Thalassobaculum sp. OXR-137: one gene and its partner. The protein of the gene in region 2 interacts with the protein of the main gene of each other region in a pairwise test. Links are inferred from orthologs where the notes say so. Each region holds a gene or a part of one and is shown on either strand. Other genes may lie near its edges.

Region 1 (9,477 bases), 1.4 Mb from region 2 along the record:
TTCGCGCCCGGACCGGCGACGTTGACCATGGCGGATTCCATGGCGCCGATGCCGGTGGAGGCGAACAGGAAGGGCGGCACGCCGCTGCGTCCGAGGATCGGTTGCAGCCGGCGCTGGATGGCCTGGAACCGGTCGAGGAACTCGGGACCGCGATGGGCGACCATCGGCCGGCCGGCGGCCTTGAGCACCCGTTCCGGCACGGCGGTCGGCCCCGGCAGGCGCAGTCGATAAGGCAGCGCCACCCCGGCAGGTGTGCCTTGGTCGGCAGAGCGGGTCTCGGTCATGATCGGATCTCGGAAAGCGGTGGGAACGCTATCGAAGCAGGGGCGGCGCGTTTCGGCAAGACCGGCTCTTTTCGGCTCCCGACCCCCGACGCGGTGCCGTCGGTGTCTTGGCGCTGCACCGCAGCACGCCTAAAGTCAGCGCTCATCAATTCAGGAGACGAAGATGGATCTCGGACTTTCGGGCAAGGGCGTGATCGTGACCGGCGGCACGCGGGGCATCGGCCTGGCCATCGCCAAGGCCTGCCTGGCGGAAGGGGCCAAGGTCTCGATCTGCGGCCGCACCCAGGAGTCGCTGGATGCCGCCCTGGCCGAGCTCGGCGGCGATGCGCCGGCGGAGAACGTCCACGGCGCGATCTGCGATGTCGGGGACGCCGAGGCGCTGGCCGCCTATGTGCAGACCGCGACCGACGCCCTGGGCGGTCTGTTCGCGCTGGTCAACAACCCGTCCGGCTTCGGCGCCACCGACGACGAGGAGGGCTGGAAGAAGGGCATCGACGTCGATCTGATGGGGGTGGTGCGCGCCACCTGGGCCGCGGCCCCGCATCTGGAGAAGACCGGCGGCAGCGTGCTGAACATCTCGTCCATTTCCGGCATCGGTCCCAGCGGCTCCATCCCCTACGGGGCGGTGAAGGCGGCGGTGATCCAGCTCACCCAGTCCCATGCGGTCCGCTACGCGCCGCAGCGCATCCGGGTGAACTGCATCGCGCCGGGCTCCATCGAGTTTCCCGGCGGAAGCTGGGAATGGCGCCGTTACAACGATCCGGACAAGTACTTCGCCACCCGCGACAAGATCCCATTCGGCCGGATGGGCACCCCGGAGGAGATCGCGCGTGTCGCGGCCTTCCTGGTCTCCGACGCGGCCAACTGGGTGACCGGGCAGACGATCGCGGTGGACGGCGGCCAGAACTACGGCTGATCGGCTGGGCCGCCAGGGACCGGACTCCGGGCCGGCGATCGGCCGCACCCGTCGGGGGCGCGACACCGGTGCAGACCTGCTATTGTCGTGCCGAGTGACAACGCCCAGGCCCGGAGCATCTGTCCCATGGCGGAGATCACCCGAGACGGTCCTTCCCTCGCCGGCGCGCGTACCGACGAAGCGTCGCTCAGCCGGCCGCGCGTGGCGGATATGCCGGGCCCGGCGAAGAAGCGGCTGAAGCGGTACCTGCCCAAGACCCTGTTCGGCCGCGCCCTGCTGATCATCGTCACGCCCGTCGTGCTGATGCAGCTGATCTCGGCCTACGTCTTCTACGAACGGCACTGGGAGATCATGACCCGGCGCCTGGTGCACAGCCTGGCGGGCGACATCGCCTTCCTGATCGAGGAGCTCCGCCCGCCGGTCAGCCAGGACTGGGTGGCCGAGCTGTCCGAGCGGGCGAGCCGGCATTTCGACATCGAGCTGCGCTGGCAGCCCGAGGGCATCCTGCCGAACCAGCCGATCTATTCGGTCTTCGACCAGACGCAGGAGGCGATGAAGGACGCGATGGAGACCAAGGTCCATCGCCCCTACATCATGAACACCGAAACCATCGACCGCCGGATCGAGATCCTGGTGCAGCTTCCCTCCGGCGTGCTGCAGGTCCTCGCCCACAAGAAGCGGCTCTTCACCTCGACCACCTACGTCTTCCTGCTCTGGATGTTCGGCTCGTCGCTGGTGCTGTTCGCCATCGCCATTGTGTTCATGCGCAACCAGATCCGGCCGATCCGCCGGCTCGCCATCGCCGCACGCGCTTTCGGCCTCGGCCGCGAGGTGACCGGGTTCAAACCGGAAGGCGCGACGGAGGTACGCCAGGCCTCGGCCGCCTTCCTGCAGATGCGCGACCGCATCAACCGCCAGCTTTCCCAGCGCACCGAGATGCTCGCCGGAGTCAGCCACGACCTGCGCACGCCGCTGACCCGGATGAAGCTCGAACTGGCCATGCTCGGCGATAACGACGACACCGCCGAACTCAAGGCCGACGTGAACGAGATGGAGCGCATGGTGGAGGGCTACCTCGCCTTCGCCCGGGGCGAAGGGGCCGAGGTGCCGGTGGAGATCGACATCGGCACCCTGGTGAACGACCTCATCGCCAACGAACGCCGCGGCGGCACCCGCATCGTCTACGAGCAGCCCGACGACGGCCAGGCGGTGCTGCCGGCCCGCCCCGACGCCCTGCGCCGGGCGGTGGCGAATCTGGTCCAGAACGCGGCGCGATATGGAACCCGCGTGAACGTGGCGGTGGTGCGGACCGGCGATATGATCGAGATCACTGTCGACGACGACGGCACCGGCATCCCGGAGGACCGCCGGGAGGAAGCGTTCCAGCCGTTCAAGCGTCTGGAGCCCTCGCGCAATCTGGAGACCGGCGGCACCGGCCTCGGCCTCACCATCAGCCGCGACATCGTGCGCAGCCACGGCGGCGACCTGACCCTGGAGGACTCGCCGCTCGGCGGCCTGCGGGCGGTAATTCGGCTGCCGATTTAGGGCACACCTCAAAGCTGTTCCCTTTTCGTACCCCCGACCTTATGTTCTCAGCATGAGCACAGACCTCATCGAAGCCCAGCTTGAGCATCTCCGCGGCCTGCGGCAGGAGGTGAACGCCACCAACCGGGCGATCACCGCCGAGATCAAGGCCGACGTCGCCGCCCAGGATGCGAGCGTCCCGTTCCAGGTCGTGTCCGAGTTCCAGCCGGCCGGCGACCAGCCCCAGGCGATTCAGGAACTGATCAAGGGGATCCACGCGAACGAACTGGATCAGGTGCTGCTCGGCGTGACCGGGTCGGGCAAGACCTTCACCATGGCCCACGTCATCCAGGAGGTGAAGCGGCCCGCCCTGATCCTGGCGCCGAACAAGACGCTCGCCGCCCAGCTCTATGGCGAGATGAAGAGCTTCTTCCCGCATAATGCGGTGGAGTATTTCGTCTCGTATTACGACTACTACCAGCCGGAAGCCTATGTGCCGCGCACCGACACCTTCGTGGAGAAGGAATCCTCGGTGAACGAGCAGATCGACCGGATGCGCCACTCCGCCACCCGCGCCCTGCTGGAACGCGAGGACGTCATCATCGTCGCCTCGGTGTCCTGCATCTACGGTATCGGCGCGGTCGAGACCTACGGCAACATGATCCTGAAGCTGAAGGTCGGCGAGCGGGTCGACCGGACGGCGACCATGCGCCGGCTGGTGGAGCTGCAGTACAAGCGCAACGACGCCAGCTTCCACCGCGGCACCTTCCGGGTGCGCGGCGACAGCCTGGAGATCTTTCCGGCCCACTTGGAGGACCGCGCCTGGCGCCTGTCCCTGTTCGGCGACGAGCTGGAGGCGATCCAGGAATTCGACCCGCTGACCGGCGAGAAGACCTCCAGCCTCGACCAGATCCGGGTCTTCGCCAACTCGCACTATGTCACCCCGAAGCCGACGTTGCAGCAGGCGGTCCGCCTCATCAAGGAAGAGCTGAAGGTCCGGCTGAACGAACTGAACCTCGCCGGCAAGCTGCTGGAGGCGCAGCGGCTGGAGCAGCGCACCACCTTCGACATGGAGATGATCGAGGCGACCGGATCCTGCGCCGGGATCGAGAACTACTCGCGCTATCTCTCGGGCCGCAATCCGGGCGAACCGCCGCCGACCCTGTTCGAATACCTGCCGGAGAACGCCCTGCTGATCGTCGACGAGAGCCATGTGACGGTTCCGCAGATCGGCGGCATGTTCAAGGGCGACTACGCCCGCAAGTACACCCTGTCGGAATACGGCTTCCGCCTGCCGTCCTGCATGGACAACCGCCCGCTCAAGTTCGAGGAGTGGGAGGACATGCGGCCGCAGACGGTGTTCGTCTCGGCCACCCCCGGCCCCTGGGAGCTGGAGCGGACCGGCGGCGTGTTCACCGAGCAGCTCGTCCGGCCGACCGGCCTGATCGACCCGGTCTGCGAGATCCGGCCGACCAAGAGCCAGGTGGACGACTGCATCGCCGAATGCCAGGACGCCGCCGCCCGCGGCCACCGGGTGCTGATCACCGTCCTCACCAAGAAGATGGCCGAGGCGCTGACCGAGTACATGAACGAGGCCGGAATCAAGGTCCGCTACATCCACTCCGACGTGGACACGCTGGAGCGCATCGAGATCATCCGCGACCTGCGGCTCGGCGTGTTTGACGTGCTGATCGGCATCAACCTGCTACGCGAGGGCCTGGACATTCCCGAATGCGCCCTGGTCTGCATCCTCGACGCCGACAAGGAAGGCTATCTGCGCTCCAAGACCTCGCTGGTGCAGACCATCGGCCGCGCGGCGCGAAACGTCGAGGGCCGGGTGCTGCTCTATGCCGACCGGATCACCGACAGCCTGGAATACGCGCTGGGCGAGACCGAGCGCCGCCGCCAGCGCCAGATGGAATACAACACCGCCCACGGCATCACGCCGGAGAGCGTGAAGAAGAACATCGGCGACATCCTGCAGAGCGTCTACGAGCGCGGCGACCACGTCTCGGTGGATACCGGAAGCGGCGAGGGCGAACTGGTCGACAAGCCGATCCGCCAGATCATCGAGGAGCTGGAAGTCCGGATGAAGGCGGCCGCCGCCGATCTGGAATTCGAGGAGGCGGCCCGCATCCGCGACGAGCTGAAGCGCCTGGAAGCGGCCGAACTGGGCGTCACCACCGACGGCAAGCCGCTGCCGAGAGGCGGCGTGGTGCGCCTGAAGGTCGCCATCCAACCGCCCAGCGGCCGCCCACCCGAGAAGGGCAGCGGCAGCAAGGGCAAGGCCCGGAAGCGGCGCGGCCGCTGAAGCCCGGTCGCTGTTTCAGAGCAGCGGCAGAAGTCTGGTGGACAGGATCGCCAGCGTGACCAGCAGCAGGATCGACAGCACCCCGGCCGCCAGCACCCGCCCGCCCGAGGCCAGCACCGAGCGGAGGTTCACCGACAGGCCGAGTGCGGCCATCGCCACCAGCGTCAGGTTGGCCGAGGCGGCCTGCATCGGACCGGCCGCCGCATCGGGCAGCAGGCCGAAGGACCGGCACAGCATCAGGGCGATGAAGCCGAGGATGAACCACGGCACGAGAACCGACAGGGGCAGCCGTCCCCCGCCCCGCCGGCCGTAGCGCAGCCCGGCGGCCAGCACGACCGGCCCCAGCATCAGCACCCGCACCAGCTTCACCAGCGTGCCGATCTGTGCGCTCACCGCGCTGACGGGCGCGGTCGCCGCCAGGACCTGCGGCACCGCATAGACACTGAGCCCCGCAACCACGCCGTAGTGCCAGTCGTCCAGCCCCAGGGCCAGCGCAGCAAGCGGCAGCAGCAGGACCACCGCGATGCCAAGCACGGCGGTGAAGCCGATCGAGGCGGCCACATCCTCCGAGCGGGCGTCGATCGCCGGCGCCGCCGCCATAATGGCGGAGTTGCCGCAGATCGAATTCCCGCACGACACCAGGGTCGCCAGCTTGTCGTCCAGGCCGAGCGACCGGCCGATCAGGTAGCTCGCGACCAGCGTCACCGTCACCACCGCCACGGTGGTGGCGATCAGCGGCAGACCGGAGGAGGCGATGGCGGCGGCACTGATCGTCCCGCCCAGCAGGACGATGGCGACCTCCAGGACGATCTTGGCGGAGAATGACACCCCCGGCCGGAACCTGTCGGGCAGGCCGAAGAACGTGTGAACCAGCGTCCCGGCCAGGATGGCGACGACGAGTCCGTCCAGATAGACGTGGCCGAAGATCTGGTGCTCGGCCTGCTCGAACCCGTATGCCAGAAACCCGATGGCCCCCGAGAGCATGAGCCCGGGAAGAATCTCCGCCATGAATCGGGGTGTGCGCATTCCATCCTCCTGATTGGGAGGTGGAAACTAGGCATTCCTCTAATCCATAAACATCGAATAATATAAGATGTTTCATTCAATTGGATCGAACGATTGACCCTCGAACAGCTCGCCATCTTCATCGCCGTCGCCGAGCGCGAACATTTGAGCCGGGGCGCGGAATCCCTCGGCCTGACCCCCTCGGCCGCCAGTGCGGCGATCAAGACGCTGGAGACCACCTACGATGTCCACCTGTTCGACCGGGTGGGCCGCCGCATCGAGCTGACGCGCGCCGGACGGGTGTTTCTGGAGGAGGCCCGCCACACCCTCGCCGCCGTCAACGAGGCCAAGGGGCTGCTGAGCGAGTTGGGCGGATTACGGACCGGGCATCTGGACATCGAAGCGAGCCAGACCATCGCCAATTACTGGCTGCCGAACCGGCTGATGCGCTTCTGCGAGCGCCATCCCGGCATCACCCTGGGATTCCGGGACGGCAACACCGCCAATGTCGTGCAGGCGGTGATCTCTGGCCGGGCCGAGCTGGGATTCATCGAGGGAACGGTGGACGAGCCGGCGCTGGCGGCACAGCCGTTCCTGGCGGACGAGTTGGTCATCGTGATGGCGCAACGGGCCGCCGCGATCGCCGCGCGGACCACGCTGGAAACGCTCCATCACCTGACCTGGGTCATGCGCGAGCGGGGATCGGGCACGCGGGCGGAGTTCGAGGCGGCGCTGGACCGCCATGGCATCGACTGCGCCACCCTGCCGACCGCCGCCACCCTGCCGACCAACGAGGCGGTCCTGGGTGCGGTGCGCGGCAGCTCCTGTGCCGCGGCCCTGTCGAAGCTGGTGGTATCGCCGTTCATCGCCGCCGGCGAGCTGGTGGTTCTGGATATTCCCCTGGCGCCGCGGCAGTTCACCCTGCTCCGCCACAAGGAGCGGCGGCTGTCGGCGGCGGCGCTGGAATTCGAGCGGATCTGCCGGGAACCGGCCTGAACGGCCGGCGGGGCGTCAGTCGCCCTTCATCACCTGCTGGCGAAGCGCCCCGCAATCCACGTCCTCGGCCTCGCCCATCTCGAAGAACGGGATGTCCGGCTTGTCCGGCGAGATGCTGGTCTCGGGATCGCCCAGGGGGCCCCTCACCCGGACCGGGGCTTCCATGTCGATCAGGCTGAAATCCTTGGCGTCGGCGGTGATGAAGAGATCCACCGTCTGGTCCAGCAGATTGACCCCGCCGCGGGCATAGAGAACCGAGTCGGCAGTATCGACCACGACGCGGTCGAACTGGGCCACCCCGTCCTTCACCACCGCCCGGCCGGCGCCGCAGCGGATCGGCACGCGGGCGTCGTCGCCGATGAAGAGGATCAGTGATTCGACCAGATCGACGCCAGCCGCCTCGATCAGCAGGCCGCTGAAGGCGCCCTTGGAGATCTCGATCACCCCGTCGCCGTTGGCCGCGGCCATGATATCGGCCAGGGAGTTTCCCCTGCCCAGGATGTACAGGCTTCCGGACAGGGTCCCGCCCATGGTCTCGAAGTATTTGCTGTCCTTGAAGAACGCGGCGAGGGCCAGGTCGTCGAACGTCACGTCCGCATCGGCCGAGGGGACCTCGTCCCGCGCGTTCAGGGCCAACTCGCCGGACACCACGCCATCTGCAACCCCCATCTTGAACGGCTTGGCAACGGCGCGGCCGTTCTCCAGCGTGACCGTGGCTTCCAGCGAGGTCACCGCCAGTTCGGTGCGCGACAGCACGTTCGGTGCCTTGAAGGTCACTTTCATGTCCATCAGCCGCAGCCGTCCGGCGGCGATGGGAATGTCGGGGAACAGCTTGCCCTGATCGACGAGCTGGCGGCCGATCCGTTCCTGCTCTTCCGACGCGGTCTCACCCTCGCCATAGGCGGGCGTGGCGCCCACCAGGGGCCCGAGATCGTCGAAATCGAGCTTCTGCGAGACCAGATCGGCGGTCAGCATCGGGCGCTCAGGGCCGTAGTCCAGGGTCGCGCTGCCGGCGATGTCGCTGTCGCCGATCCGGCCGTCCAGGCCCTCCACCGTCCAGACCTTGCCCTCCCGGGTCACGCGTCCGGTGAGCTTGTAGGGCGGGGTCGGCGGCGTGGGGACACCGAATAGCGGGAAAATATCGGCGAGGTTCGGACCGCTGAAATCGATCTCCACGTCCGCCCCCTCCAGGGCGATCGGGTCGGCGAAGGTACCTTTCAGGGTGAAATCGGTCTTACCGGCGGCGATCGTCAGGTCGACCGGGTACGGGTCGTCGCCGTCGCGCAGCTCCAGGATCGAGCCGCCGACGAAGTCGATGCTGAGCGGCTGGTCCTGCAGCGTCCCTTTCAAGCCGAGGGACAGCGGTTCGGGCGCGTCCATTTCTCCGCTGCCCGTCGAAACCGTGCCTTCAACGTCGATCCCGCGTTCCGGATCGCGATAGGCGAGCGTGCCCTCGCGGATCTCCAGGCGGCCGATCCGCGGCGCGTCGTCCCGGTCCTCCGGGGACACGCCCTCGACCGCGGCGGCGGAAGCCGGGTTTTCCCCGAAGCTCCAGTTCGCGTCACCCTCCGCGTTGCGTTCCAGATCGACCTTCAGCCCCTGCAGGATGAGGTAGTCCAGCTCGATATCGCCGCGGAGCAACGGCCAGGGGTGGATCTTGAAGGCCACCCGGTCGGCCGTCAGCAGGTGGTCGGCCCGCGCCCAGACGGCATTGGCAAGTTTGAGGCCGGTCACGTCCACCTCGGGCCGCCAGCCCCAGTCGACGCTCATGTCCTCGACGATGATGTCGCGGCCGACGCGTTCGCTGACCTGGCCGACCGCCCAATCCCGGCCGCTGCCGGTGGTCAGCCACCACATGCCGGCGACCACCGCGATCAGAGCGACGGCAACCAGGCCACCCAGTATGCCGAACAGGATGCGCATGCGCCCAAGGTATCCGTTTTGTGAGATCGCCTTGGGGAACGCATGGCGGGCCGGCGGGTTCCCGGGAGGGCTCTACCCGGCCTTGAGCATCGAGAAGATCTGATCCTTCAGCGCCAGACGCTTTTTCTTGCACTCCTCGGCATAGGCGTCGGAGGCCGGTTCCACCTCGGCCTCGATGCGGGCGACCTCCCGGTCGACCTCGTGATAGGCGTCGAACAGCTTCGCGAAGTGAGCGTTCTCCGTCTTCAGGACATGGATCTTGTCCTTCAGCTCCGGGAACTCGCTGCCGATGTCGTGGTGCAGGTCGGTGGTCATGGGGGTTTCCTCCTGGCGATGTGATGACATGACGCTAGGAGGAGGAGAGGGGCAGATCCTTGACCGAGATCAATCCCTCGTGCGGCCACCTGTGTCGTCGTCCTGCAGCTTCGACGGAAGGGCCGGCACCGTCTCCGCGTCGGAGCGGGTGCGCTCGGCGAAGACCTCGTCCTCTTCGGACGTGGCGTTGCGGTCATCATCGT
Region 2 (9,924 bases):
TGCGCAAGGCCTCTGTCCGGTCTTCCAGCGCGTGGTGGGCTTCCATGAACTGGGCGAAGACGGAGCGCATGCGAAACACGATCCAGCCCAGCGACGCCATCGCCACGAACAGGATCGCCGCCATGGGCATGATGAGTTCGTGCAGGAACTTGGTGCCCGGCTTCGGGCTCCGCCAGGTGAGCCGGGCCACGGTGCTGCCGTCGAGACCGGTAAGATCGAGGACGTCGGCCACCGAACCGGCCTCGGTCAGCAGGCGGAGGCCGTCGATCCTGTAATCGGCGGCGAATGCGGCGAGCAGATCGTCATTGATCTCCCGCAGGTAGATCAGGACCGCGGGCCCACCCTTGCGTACGGGAAGCTCGGCCCTGTCCTCCCATTTCGCGACGGCGGCGGCGGCCATGAAAATCTGGTCGCCGTACCGGACGTAGGTCTCCTGGGCCACCGGGCGCATATTTGGAGACCCGGGATCGCTTCTGGCGGCGCGGACCAGGGCGACGAGTTCGGCCGGCAGTTCCAGCAGACGGCCGTCGACCGTCAACTCCTCGGCGACGGAGACCACATACGGTTCGTTCGATCCGTCGACCACGAAGGTGATGTCCACGCCCAGATTCTGCTGTGCGTAGAGCCCGACATTGTCATTGATCCAGACCGCGTCCGGGGCGAGAACGACGTGCTCGACGAAGTCGTTCCAGTACGCGTAGTCCGACGTCCAGCCGCCAAGCTCGCGACGGTTCCCGTCGATGATGCTGCGCAGGGTATGCCGCGTGGCGTCCACCGCCTGCCTGTCCTGAGCATCCGCGGCCAGCCAAGCCATCGCGAAGACGGCGCCCACGAGCCCGGCGATAAGACCGATGACAGGGAGCAGCAACCCGAAGCGCGGTGCCACAGACGCCTGCCCGTCGGTCCTCGCTTTACGGTCCATGCTTTGTCCGTAGGTTCCGAAAATCAGGCCAGACTGCGCCCGTTCTCTTGGTGACCCAGCTTACCCAAGAGGCTTGCCCCGAAGCCTTTCAATATCGTTAACATTCCAAAACTATTGGAATCAATTCGAATAGAGGCCGTCCGGCTTCCGTGCGCTGAAGGACAGGCTGAGCGGAAGCAGCGGGTCGGTGCCCTCCGGCCAGGCATGAAGACCGTCGGCCCGCTCGACCAGGCTGGGCAGCAGCGCCCAGGTGATGGTCGGATGCTCGTGCAGGAACTCGAAAGCGAGTCCGGCCGCGGCTACTGATGTGACGAGTTCCGACACCGGATGGGCCCATTCGTAGGTCCGCGTGTTCACGGTCTTGTGAGCGCTCCCGTAATCGTCCGGGTCGTCCAGTTCGGTGGGCGCGGGGTCGTGAAAATACCGATACTTGGTCTTGAACCGCCCGGCCGCCGCCTCGCAGGCGCCCTGCCCCTCGTCCCAGACATAGGCCAGGGGGTGGCAATCGGCGAAATACAGGCGACCGCCGGGTTTCAGGAAATCGGCGGCGATCCGGGCCCAGCCCGCGAGGTCCGGCAGCCAGCAGATCGTCCCCCAGCTCACGAAGACCAGATCGAAACGCTCGGGGATCAACTCGGGCGCGGCGTAGAGGTCGCCCTCCACGAAGGTGGCGGAGAGGCCGGTCTCCTGCGCCAGGGCGCGGGCCGCGCGGATCGCCTCGCCGGAAAAATCGAGCCCCGTGACCGTCGCCCCGCGCTGCGCCAGGGTCAGGGTGTCTAGCCCGAAATGGCATTGAAGGTGCAGGACGCAGAGCCCGGCCACCGGGCCGAGCTCCTCCTCCACGATCGGGTCGAGCCGGCGGTTGCCCGCGCGCAGGGCATCCACCGAATAGAAGCCGGAGGTCAGATGGGGCTGAACCAGCTCGTCCCACTTGGCGCGATTCGCGTCGCGAAACCGGTCCATGCCCCCTCCACGTGCCGATCCGGTTAGAACGGGATCTCGTCGTCCAGGTCGCTCGGCCCACCCATGGGCGGCTGGCCACCGCCGCCGCCGGAGGAACCGCCGCCATAGCCGCCGCCCGAGGAGCTGCCGCCACCCGACGAGCCGCCGCCGTAGCCGCCACCCGAAGACCCGCCGCCGTAATCGTCGCCGCGGCTGTAGTCGCCGCCGCCGCCGCCTTCGCCCCGGCCGCCAAGCAGGGTCAGCTCGCCGCGATAGCGTTGCAGCACGACTTCGGTGGAATACTTCTCCTGCCCGCTCTGGTCGGTCCATTTACGGGTCTGGAGCTGGCCCTCGATATAGACCGAGCTGCCCTTGCGCAGATACTGCTCGGCGATCCGCGCCAGGTTCTCGTTGAAGATCACCACGCGATGCCACTCGGTGCGCTCCCGCTGCTCGCCGGAGGTCCGGTCGCGCCAGCGCTCCGAGGTCGCAATCGCGAGGTTCACGATTTTCAGGCCGTCCTGGGTCGATCGCACTTCCGGATCGCGGCCCAGATTGCCGACCAGAATCACCTTGTTGACGCTGCCCGCCATGTTTCTCGCTCTCTGTTTGTTCCGAACCTCGTCCCATGATGCGGTCCATGGAACGGTTTGGGCGACAATCCCACAGCCTGCCCCGATGCGCAAAGACTGCCGTGACCAAACTGCAAACGGCGAAGAACCGCGGGAAACTGCAAATCTAGTTTCGAACTCTCGACCCGCCGCTTATCGATCCGAATTCGTAACGATCCGAGTCGCACTATCCGCTACCCCGGTCGGCGAAAGTTACCCACAGCCTTGTTACCGCGCCCCAAGGCTATACTTAGAGTGCATATTCGGACAGGTGGTCATACCGGGCCTCTGTGTACTATATTTGTTCTCCTTCCGCGACTCTCGAGGACCCGATGGCGCCCGACCCGTCTTTGCCGAAGCCGGCCACCCCTGAGCTGCGGGCGATCCGCATACGCGGTGCCCGCGAACACAACCTGCGCAACGTCGATGTCGACCTGCCGCGGGACAGCTTGGTGGTCCTGACCGGATTGAGCGGGTCCGGCAAATCCTCGCTCGCCTTCGACACGATCTATGCCGAGGGTCAGCGCCGCTACGTGGAGAGCCTGTCGGCCTATGCCCGTCAGTTCCTCGAACTGATGCAGAAGCCGGATGTGGACCTGATCGAGGGCCTGTCGCCGGCAATCTCTATCGAGCAGAAGACGACCTCGCGCAACCCGCGCTCCACGGTCGGTACGGTCACCGAGATCTACGACTATTTGCGGCTGCTGTTCGCCCGCATCGGTGTCCCCTACTCGCCCGCCACCGGCCTGCCGATCGAGAGCCAGACGGTCAGCCAGATGGTCGACCGGATCTGCGCTCTGCCCGAAGGCACACGGCTCTACCTGCTGGCCCCGACCGTGCGTGGCCGCAAGGGCGAGTACCGCAAGGAACTGGCCGAGCTGCGCCGGCGCGGTTTCCAGCGCGTGCGGGTCGACGGCGAGCTGTACGAGATCGAGGACGTGCCGGCGCTGGACAAGAAGCGCAAGCACGACATCGAGGTGGTGGTCGACCGGCTGGTGGTGCGCGAGGGCATCTCGACCCGGCTGGCGGATTCCATCGAGACCGCTCTGGAGCTGTCCGACGGCCTGCTCTTCGCCGACGACGCCGATAGCGGAGAGCGGCACACCTTCTCCGCCAAGTTCGCCTGTCCGGTCAGCGGCTTCACCATCGACGAGATCGAGCCGCGGCTGTTCTCGTTCAACAACCCGTTCGGCGCCTGCCCGACCTGCGACGGGCTCGGCAGCCAGATGTATTTCGACGAGCAGCTCGTGGTGCCGAACCCGAAGCTGAGCCTCAAGGCCGGGGCCATCGCCCCCTGGGCCGGTTCTTCTTCGAAATACTACGCCCAGTCGCTGAAGAGCCTGGCGGCGCATTTCGACATCTCCCAGGACACGCCGTTCGAGGATCTGCCGGAGGAGGCCCGCCAGGGCATTCTTTTCGGTACCGGAACGACCCCGGTGACCATGACCTTCGATGACGGGTTGCGCAGCTACAAGACCAACAAGCCGTTCGAGGGGGTGATCCCCAACATGGACCGGCGCTGGAAGGAGACCGACAGCTCCTGGGTGCGCGAGGAGCTGGGCCGCTACCAGTCCGTCGCGCCCTGCGAGGCCTGCGGCGGCCAACGCCTGAAGCCGGAGGCCCTGGCGGTGAAGATCGCCGGGCTGAACATCTCCGAGGTGACCGAGTTCTCCATCGGCACGGCCGTGACCTGGTTCACCGACCTGTCCGGCAGCCTGACGACGAAACAGGGCGAGATTGCCGAACGGATCCTGAAGGAGATCAACGAGCGGCTGGGGTTCCTGAACAATGTGGGCCTGGAATACCTTACGCTCTCGCGTTCCTCGGGCACCCTGTCCGGCGGCGAGAGCCAGCGCATCCGGCTGGCCTCGCAGATCGGCTCGGGCCTGACCGGCGTGCTCTACGTGCTGGACGAGCCGTCCATCGGCCTGCACCAGCGCGATAACGACCGGCTGCTCGCCACCCTGAAGCGGCTGCGCGACCTCGGGAATACGGTGATCGTGGTCGAGCATGACGAGGACGCGATCCGCGAGGCCGACTACGTGGTCGATATGGGCCCGGGCGCCGGGGTCCATGGCGGCACCGTCGTCGCCGCCGGCACCCCGGCCGAGGTCATGGCCAATCCGGCCAGCCTGACCGGCAAGTATCTGGCCGGCTTCGAGCAGATCGAGATCCCGGCGACCCGCCGAAAGGCGAAGAAGGGCAAGCAGATCGCCCTGACCGGGGCCACCGGCAACAACCTGAAGAACGTCACCCTGAAGATCCCGCTGGGTACCTTCACTTGCATCTCCGGTGTGTCCGGCGGCGGCAAGTCGACCCTGGTGATCGAGACGCTTTGGAAGGCGCTGGCCCGACGGCTGCACAACGCCCGCGAACACGCCGCCCCGTTCGAGCATCTGGCCGGGCTGGAGAATGTCGACAAGGTGGTCGATATCGACCAGTCGCCGATCGGCCGCACGCCGCGCTCGAACCCGGCCACCTATTCCGGCGCCTTCACCCCGATCCGCGACTGGTTCGCCGGCCTGCCCGAAGCCAAGGCCCGCGGCTACGCGCCGGGCCGCTTCTCCTTCAACGTGAAGGGCGGGCGCTGCGAGGCCTGCCAGGGCGACGGCGTCATCAAGATCGAGATGCACTTCCTGCCGGATGTGTACGTGACCTGCGACGTCTGTAAGGGCAAGCGCTACAATCGTGAGACGCTGGAAATTACTTTCCGGGACAAGTCGATATCGGACGTTCTTGACATGACGGTGGAGGAAGGCGCGGTCTTCTTCAAGGCGGTGCCCTCGATCCGCGACAAGCTGGAAACCCTGGAGCGGGTCGGCCTCGGCTACGTGAAGATCGGCCAGCAGGCGACCACCCTGTCCGGCGGCGAGGCGCAGCGGGTGAAGCTCGCCAAGGAACTGTCGCGCCGGGCGACCGGGCGGACCGTCTACATCCTGGACGAGCCGACCACGGGGCTGCATTTCGAGGATGTGCGGAAGCTGCTGGAAGTGCTGCAGGCGCTGGTCGATCAGGGCAACACGGTCATCGTGATCGAGCACAACCTGGAGGTCATCAAGACCGCCGACCACGTGGTCGATCTCGGCCCCGAAGGCGGCGACGGCGGCGGCCGTATCGTCGCCCAGGGCACGCCGGAAGACGTCGCGGCGACGGAAGGCAGCTACACCGGCTCCTACCTGAAACGCTACCTGCGCCCCACTCCGGCGAAGAAATCGGCGTAGGGGCACCTCTCTCACGGCCCCCACTCCCCGGCCCTGTGCCGTGGCCTGCGACGGGGCCTACGGCGGGACGGTACGGGCACTCTGTGCAGAATGCGCGGACGGACGGGACGGCAGAACCGTGGGCCCAGGCACAAGGCCGGGGAGTGCGTCATCCTGGCGCTCGCGGATTTGCCACGACAGCTAAGGCGCTGTCTGCGGGCCCCTCATCGCAGCGGTACCACGGTCTTCTCGGTCTGGTCCGCATTCCAGTAGGCGACCTGGCGCGCCTCGAAATCCCAGTCGCCGATGGCGACCAGATAGGCGCCGCCCACCTCCCACCGGATGTCGTAGATCATCGACACCATGGGCACCGGCATTCGACCGTAATCCGTGCCGTCCGTTCCCTCGATCCGAATGTGGCCGGCCTTGTCCCCCGACTGGCCGGGGAACCGGGGCACCATGGCGTCGAGGACGCGGTAGGTGGCGATGGCGGTATATCGGCCGTCCGGCGATGGCTCGCGCCGGTACTCGCCCTCCTGAAAGGCCAGGAAAATCACCCCGCCCATGGGCAAGGCAATAAACGCCACCGCCACAACGAGCAGCCGGCGTTTCCAACCCCATCGTGTTCCGCCCTGGCCCATGAGTCCCTGTTGCCGCTTCGCCTGTGCGCAGTATCGCATGGCCTCGCAGAACGACGACAAGCGCGGGGCAGGTTTAGGCGCCGAGAGGAAGGCACGCTCGCTCCCGCAGAAGCCGACAGTCGGTCAGATGTTGAACACCTTGCCGTGGATCGGCATGGAGGGGGCCACGCCCAGGCCCTGGACGTAGTCGAACTGGGCGCGGCGGGCGGCGGTGGCCGCGTCGAAGGTCTGGGCGCCGTAGAAATAGCGCCGCATCTTGCCCGCCTTGTTGCCGGTACTGAATGCCCTGAGGGCTTTGCTGCCCTCCACCGTGGGACTGCCGAGTTCCGCGCCGTTCACGGCGACCGCCACCAGCCCGACCCCGCCGAGCTTGTCCGCGCGCCGGAATGACAGGCTGAAATCCCCCACGAATCCAGAGAAGTACGGCGACAGGTATGTGAAGATCGTGTGCAGACGTCCCTGAGGCACATCGTCCGGCAGGTCGCGGACCATCAGCATCGCCCGCTGCTCGGCGATGCGGGGCAACAGTTTGCAGACGTCCAGATAGGCCTGCCGGAAGCCCTTGGCGGCCACCGTCTCGAAATGCACGGGGATGATGAGGAGCGCCCGCATCCGGCGCTCGGCCGCCTCGGTCAGCGCGCGGCCGGCATGGCTCAGCACCAGCCGGTCCATCGCGGCCTCCACCGCCCCCGTCCCCGACGAGCCACCGCTGCCGCGGCCGAGATCGACGTCGTCCGGCACATGCAGGTCGGCGTGGTAGCAGGAGACGAGACGCTTGCGCACATTGGCGACCGGCCAGAACCGCATCACCATGCGGTCCTTGGCCGCCTCGACCATGGCCTCTTCCGCCCGCTCCGCGTCGCGCTGGGCCTCCTCAACCGATTTCTCCAGCGCCGCCGGGCTCTTCAGCGCCTCGGTGTCCTTGCGCGGCACCTCGAAAACGACGGGTCGGACGGACACCGCCTCCATCCCCGCCCCGGCGCCGCTGAGCTTGCCGTTGACCTCCACCGCGATCCGGCGGGCGGTGGCATCGGCCTCGGCCCGCGTCGCCTTGCCGAACAGCACGACGAACTTCTCGTCGTTCATCAGCAGGAACACGTCCGACGACGTGATGTGCCGCTTGATGACGCCCTCGGTCACCAGATGCACCTTGTCCTTGATGCCTTCCCAGCGGTCGCCGAACCGCTCCTTCAACGCCTCGAATCCGAGCATCTGGACGTTGCCGGCGATCAGGGCATCGGCCGCGACCCGGTTCTCCCGCACGAAGGACAGGACTTTGGAGGTGAAATCGGCGGCATCTCTCGGGTCGAGCTTCTGCCGGTCGAAGGATTGCAGAAACCCGCTTTTCTTCGTTTCGCGAGGGATACCGCTCTCGTAGGTCTCAGACATACCTTCTCCGGTGGGGAGACCGGCCGGTTTCCGGCCGGAAGAGTGACGGTCCGGTCGATACACTACCGCAAGTTTCCATCCTATTTTAGGCGAAACCGCGATATCTCATGGGAGGCCTGCCCTTGCGCGGCCGCCGGGCGGAGGTTATCTCCCGCACAGACTGCGAGGAAATGATGTCTATTCCCTTAACGCCCACCTCCGAGCGCCCTGCTTCCGCCGTTCCCGTTCATGTCATCGGCGGCGGACTCGCCGGCAGCGAAGCCGCCTGGCAGCTCGCCCGCGCCGGCGTGCCTGTCGTGTTGCACGAGATGCGCCCCGTGCGGGGTACGGCCGCCCATCAGACCGACCATCTCGCCGAGCTGGTCTGTTCCAACTCGTTCCGCTCCGACGACCACACCGCGAACGCGGTCGGCGTGCTGCACGAGGAGATGCGGCGCTGCGGCTCGATCATCATGGCCGCCGCCGACAGCCACCAGGTCCCGGCCGGCTCCGCGCTGGCGGTCGACCGGGTCGGGTTCTCCGCCGCCGTGCAGGAACGTCTGGAGGCCGAGCCGCTGATCACCATCGAGCGCGGCGAGATCGCCGGGCTGCCGCCGAAGGAGTGGGACAGCGTCATCGTGGCCACCGGTCCCCTCACCTCCGATCCCCTGGCCGAGGCGATCCGCGAGCTGACCGGCGCCGACAGCCTGGCTTTCTTCGACGCCATCGCGCCGATCGTCCATGCCGAGAGCATCGATTTCGACACCGCCTGGTTCCAGTCGCGCTACGACAAGCCGGGCCCCGGCGGGTCCGGCGCCGACTACGTGAACTGTCCGATGGACGAGGAGCAGTACAATGCCTTCGTCCAGGCGCTGCTCGACGGCGACAAGATGGACTTCAAGGAGTGGGAGGCCAACACTCCCTATTTCGAGGGCTGCATGCCCATCGAGATCATGGCGTCCCGCGGCCCCGAGACCCTGCGCTTCGGCCCGATGAAGCCGGTCGGCCTCACCGATCCGCGCACCGGCCGCCGGCCCCACGCGGTCGTCCAGCTCCGCCAGGACAATGCGCTCGGCACGCTCTACAACATCGTCGGCTTCCAGACCAAGCTGCGCTACGGCGAGCAAAGCCGGATCTTCCGGATGATCCCGGGGCTGCAGAATGCGGAATTCGCCCGGCTGGGCGGCCTCCACCGCAACACCTTCATCCATTCCCCGAGCCTGCTCGACGACACCCTTCGGCTGAAGGCCGATCCGCGCCTCCGTTTCGCCGGTCAGATCACCGGGGTGGAAGGCTATGTCGAGAGTTCCGCCATCGGCCTGATGGCCGGCCGCTTCGCTGCGGCAGAGCGTTTGGGACGCGCACCGGACGTACCGCCGGTGACCACGGCCTTCGGCGCGCTGATCGGGCATATCACCGGCGGCGCCAATGCCGAGACCTTCCAGCCGATGAACGTGAATTTCGGCCTGTTCCCGCCGCCGGAGGAACAGATCACGGCGAACGGCAAGCGCCGCAAGCTGAAGGGCACCGACCGCCGCAAAGCGATTGCCGAACGGGCGCTGGCGGATCTCGACGCCTGGCTCGGCCGCCCGGCGGAAGCGGCGGAGTAGCGGCCTCTACCGCATCGCCTCCCCGTTCCTGGGATCAAGCCGGCGCACAGCAGTCCGCCCGGCGGTTCAGAACAATCTGAAGCGCGCTGCCCGCAGGGCGTGGCGCCAGGCGAGTGACGCCGGAATGTCGGCGAGTGCCGGATCTCGAGGGTCGCCGCCGGTGCGGGCCAGAGCCCCCAGCAGGTCCTGGGCGCGCGCGGCGAGAAGCCGAAGCGGGCGGGCGGGGCGACTGCGAAGCGCGGGAGAGGTCTCGGCATCGCTCAACCGCGCCTGCCCTCGCGCCAGGATCGGACGGCACAGGGCGCCGAGATCGACCGACGCCGGCAGATCCTTGATCCGCGACAGCGTCGTCCCGGCCGCCTCCAGCACCGACGCCGGCAGCGGCGCGCGTCCGGCCGCCAGCAATACCGGCATGGCACGGACGAGCCCAATCAGCGCCCAGGCGGTCCCCACGTTCCGGGCCATTTCCGTATCGGCCCCCAACACGCGCGCCATCGCCGCCGTTACCTCTCCCCCCGTCGCCGCGGCGTAGTCCTCCAGCGCGTCCAGATCCGCCGCCGGCTCTTCCGACAGGTCGCCCTCGCGGGCATCGACCACCCGGCGCAGATCCGACAGCAACTCGGGATGCCG

What was found.
Region 1: the proteins of uvrA (region 2) and uvrB interact in binary tests that used the Escherichia coli proteins (3 or more experiments, as listed by UniProt). The link is inferred for Thalassobaculum sp. OXR-137 from one-to-one orthologs.

Annotation. Positions count from the first base shown.
Region 1 is NZ_CP139715.1:2,365,807-2,375,283, reverse strand. Bases 2,429-5,416 are described here. They hold uvrB (excinuclease ABC subunit UvrB), read left to right. Parts: upstream 2,429-2,797; coding sequence 2,798-5,035; downstream 5,036-5,416. Other genes in these bases: T8K17_RS11080 (YeiH family protein), read right to left, coding at 5,051-5,416; T8K17_RS11090 (ATP-binding protein), read left to right, coding at 2,429-2,745. In the rest of the region: T8K17_RS11100 (alanine--glyoxylate aminotransferase family protein), read right to left, coding at 1-284; T8K17_RS11095 (SDR family NAD(P)-dependent oxidoreductase), read left to right, coding at 448-1,200; more of T8K17_RS11090, read left to right, coding at 1,327-2,428; more of T8K17_RS11080, read right to left, coding at 5,417-6,061; T8K17_RS11075 (LysR substrate-binding domain-containing protein), read left to right, coding at 6,155-7,036; T8K17_RS11070 (AsmA family protein), read right to left, coding at 7,052-8,959; T8K17_RS11065 (YdcH family protein), read right to left, coding at 9,032-9,274; T8K17_RS11060 (monovalent cation:proton antiporter-2 (CPA2) family protein), read right to left, coding at 9,344-9,477. UniProt on the Escherichia coli protein: The UvrABC repair system catalyzes the recognition and processing of DNA lesions. A damage recognition complex composed of 2 UvrA and 2 UvrB subunits scans DNA for abnormalities.
Region 2 is NZ_CP139715.1:3,743,833-3,753,756, reverse strand. The notes cover bases 2,462-5,896. They hold uvrA (excinuclease ABC subunit UvrA), read left to right. Parts: upstream 2,462-2,807; coding sequence 2,808-5,696; downstream 5,697-5,896. Also shown: T8K17_RS17360 (sensor histidine kinase), read right to left, coding at 1-922; T8K17_RS17355 (class I SAM-dependent methyltransferase), read right to left, coding at 1,043-1,885; ssb (single-stranded DNA-binding protein), read right to left, coding at 1,909-2,457; T8K17_RS17340 (hypothetical protein), read right to left, coding at 5,900-6,241; T8K17_RS17335 (hypothetical protein), read right to left, coding at 6,440-7,705; methylenetetrahydrofolate--tRNA-(uracil(54)-C(5))-methyltransferase (FADH(2)-oxidizing) TrmFO, read left to right, coding at 7,879-9,294; T8K17_RS17325 (phytoene/squalene synthase family protein), read right to left, coding at 9,361-9,924. UniProt on the Escherichia coli protein: The UvrABC repair system catalyzes the recognition and processing of DNA lesions. UvrA is an ATPase and a DNA-binding protein. A damage recognition complex composed of 2 UvrA and 2 UvrB subunits scans DNA for abnormalities.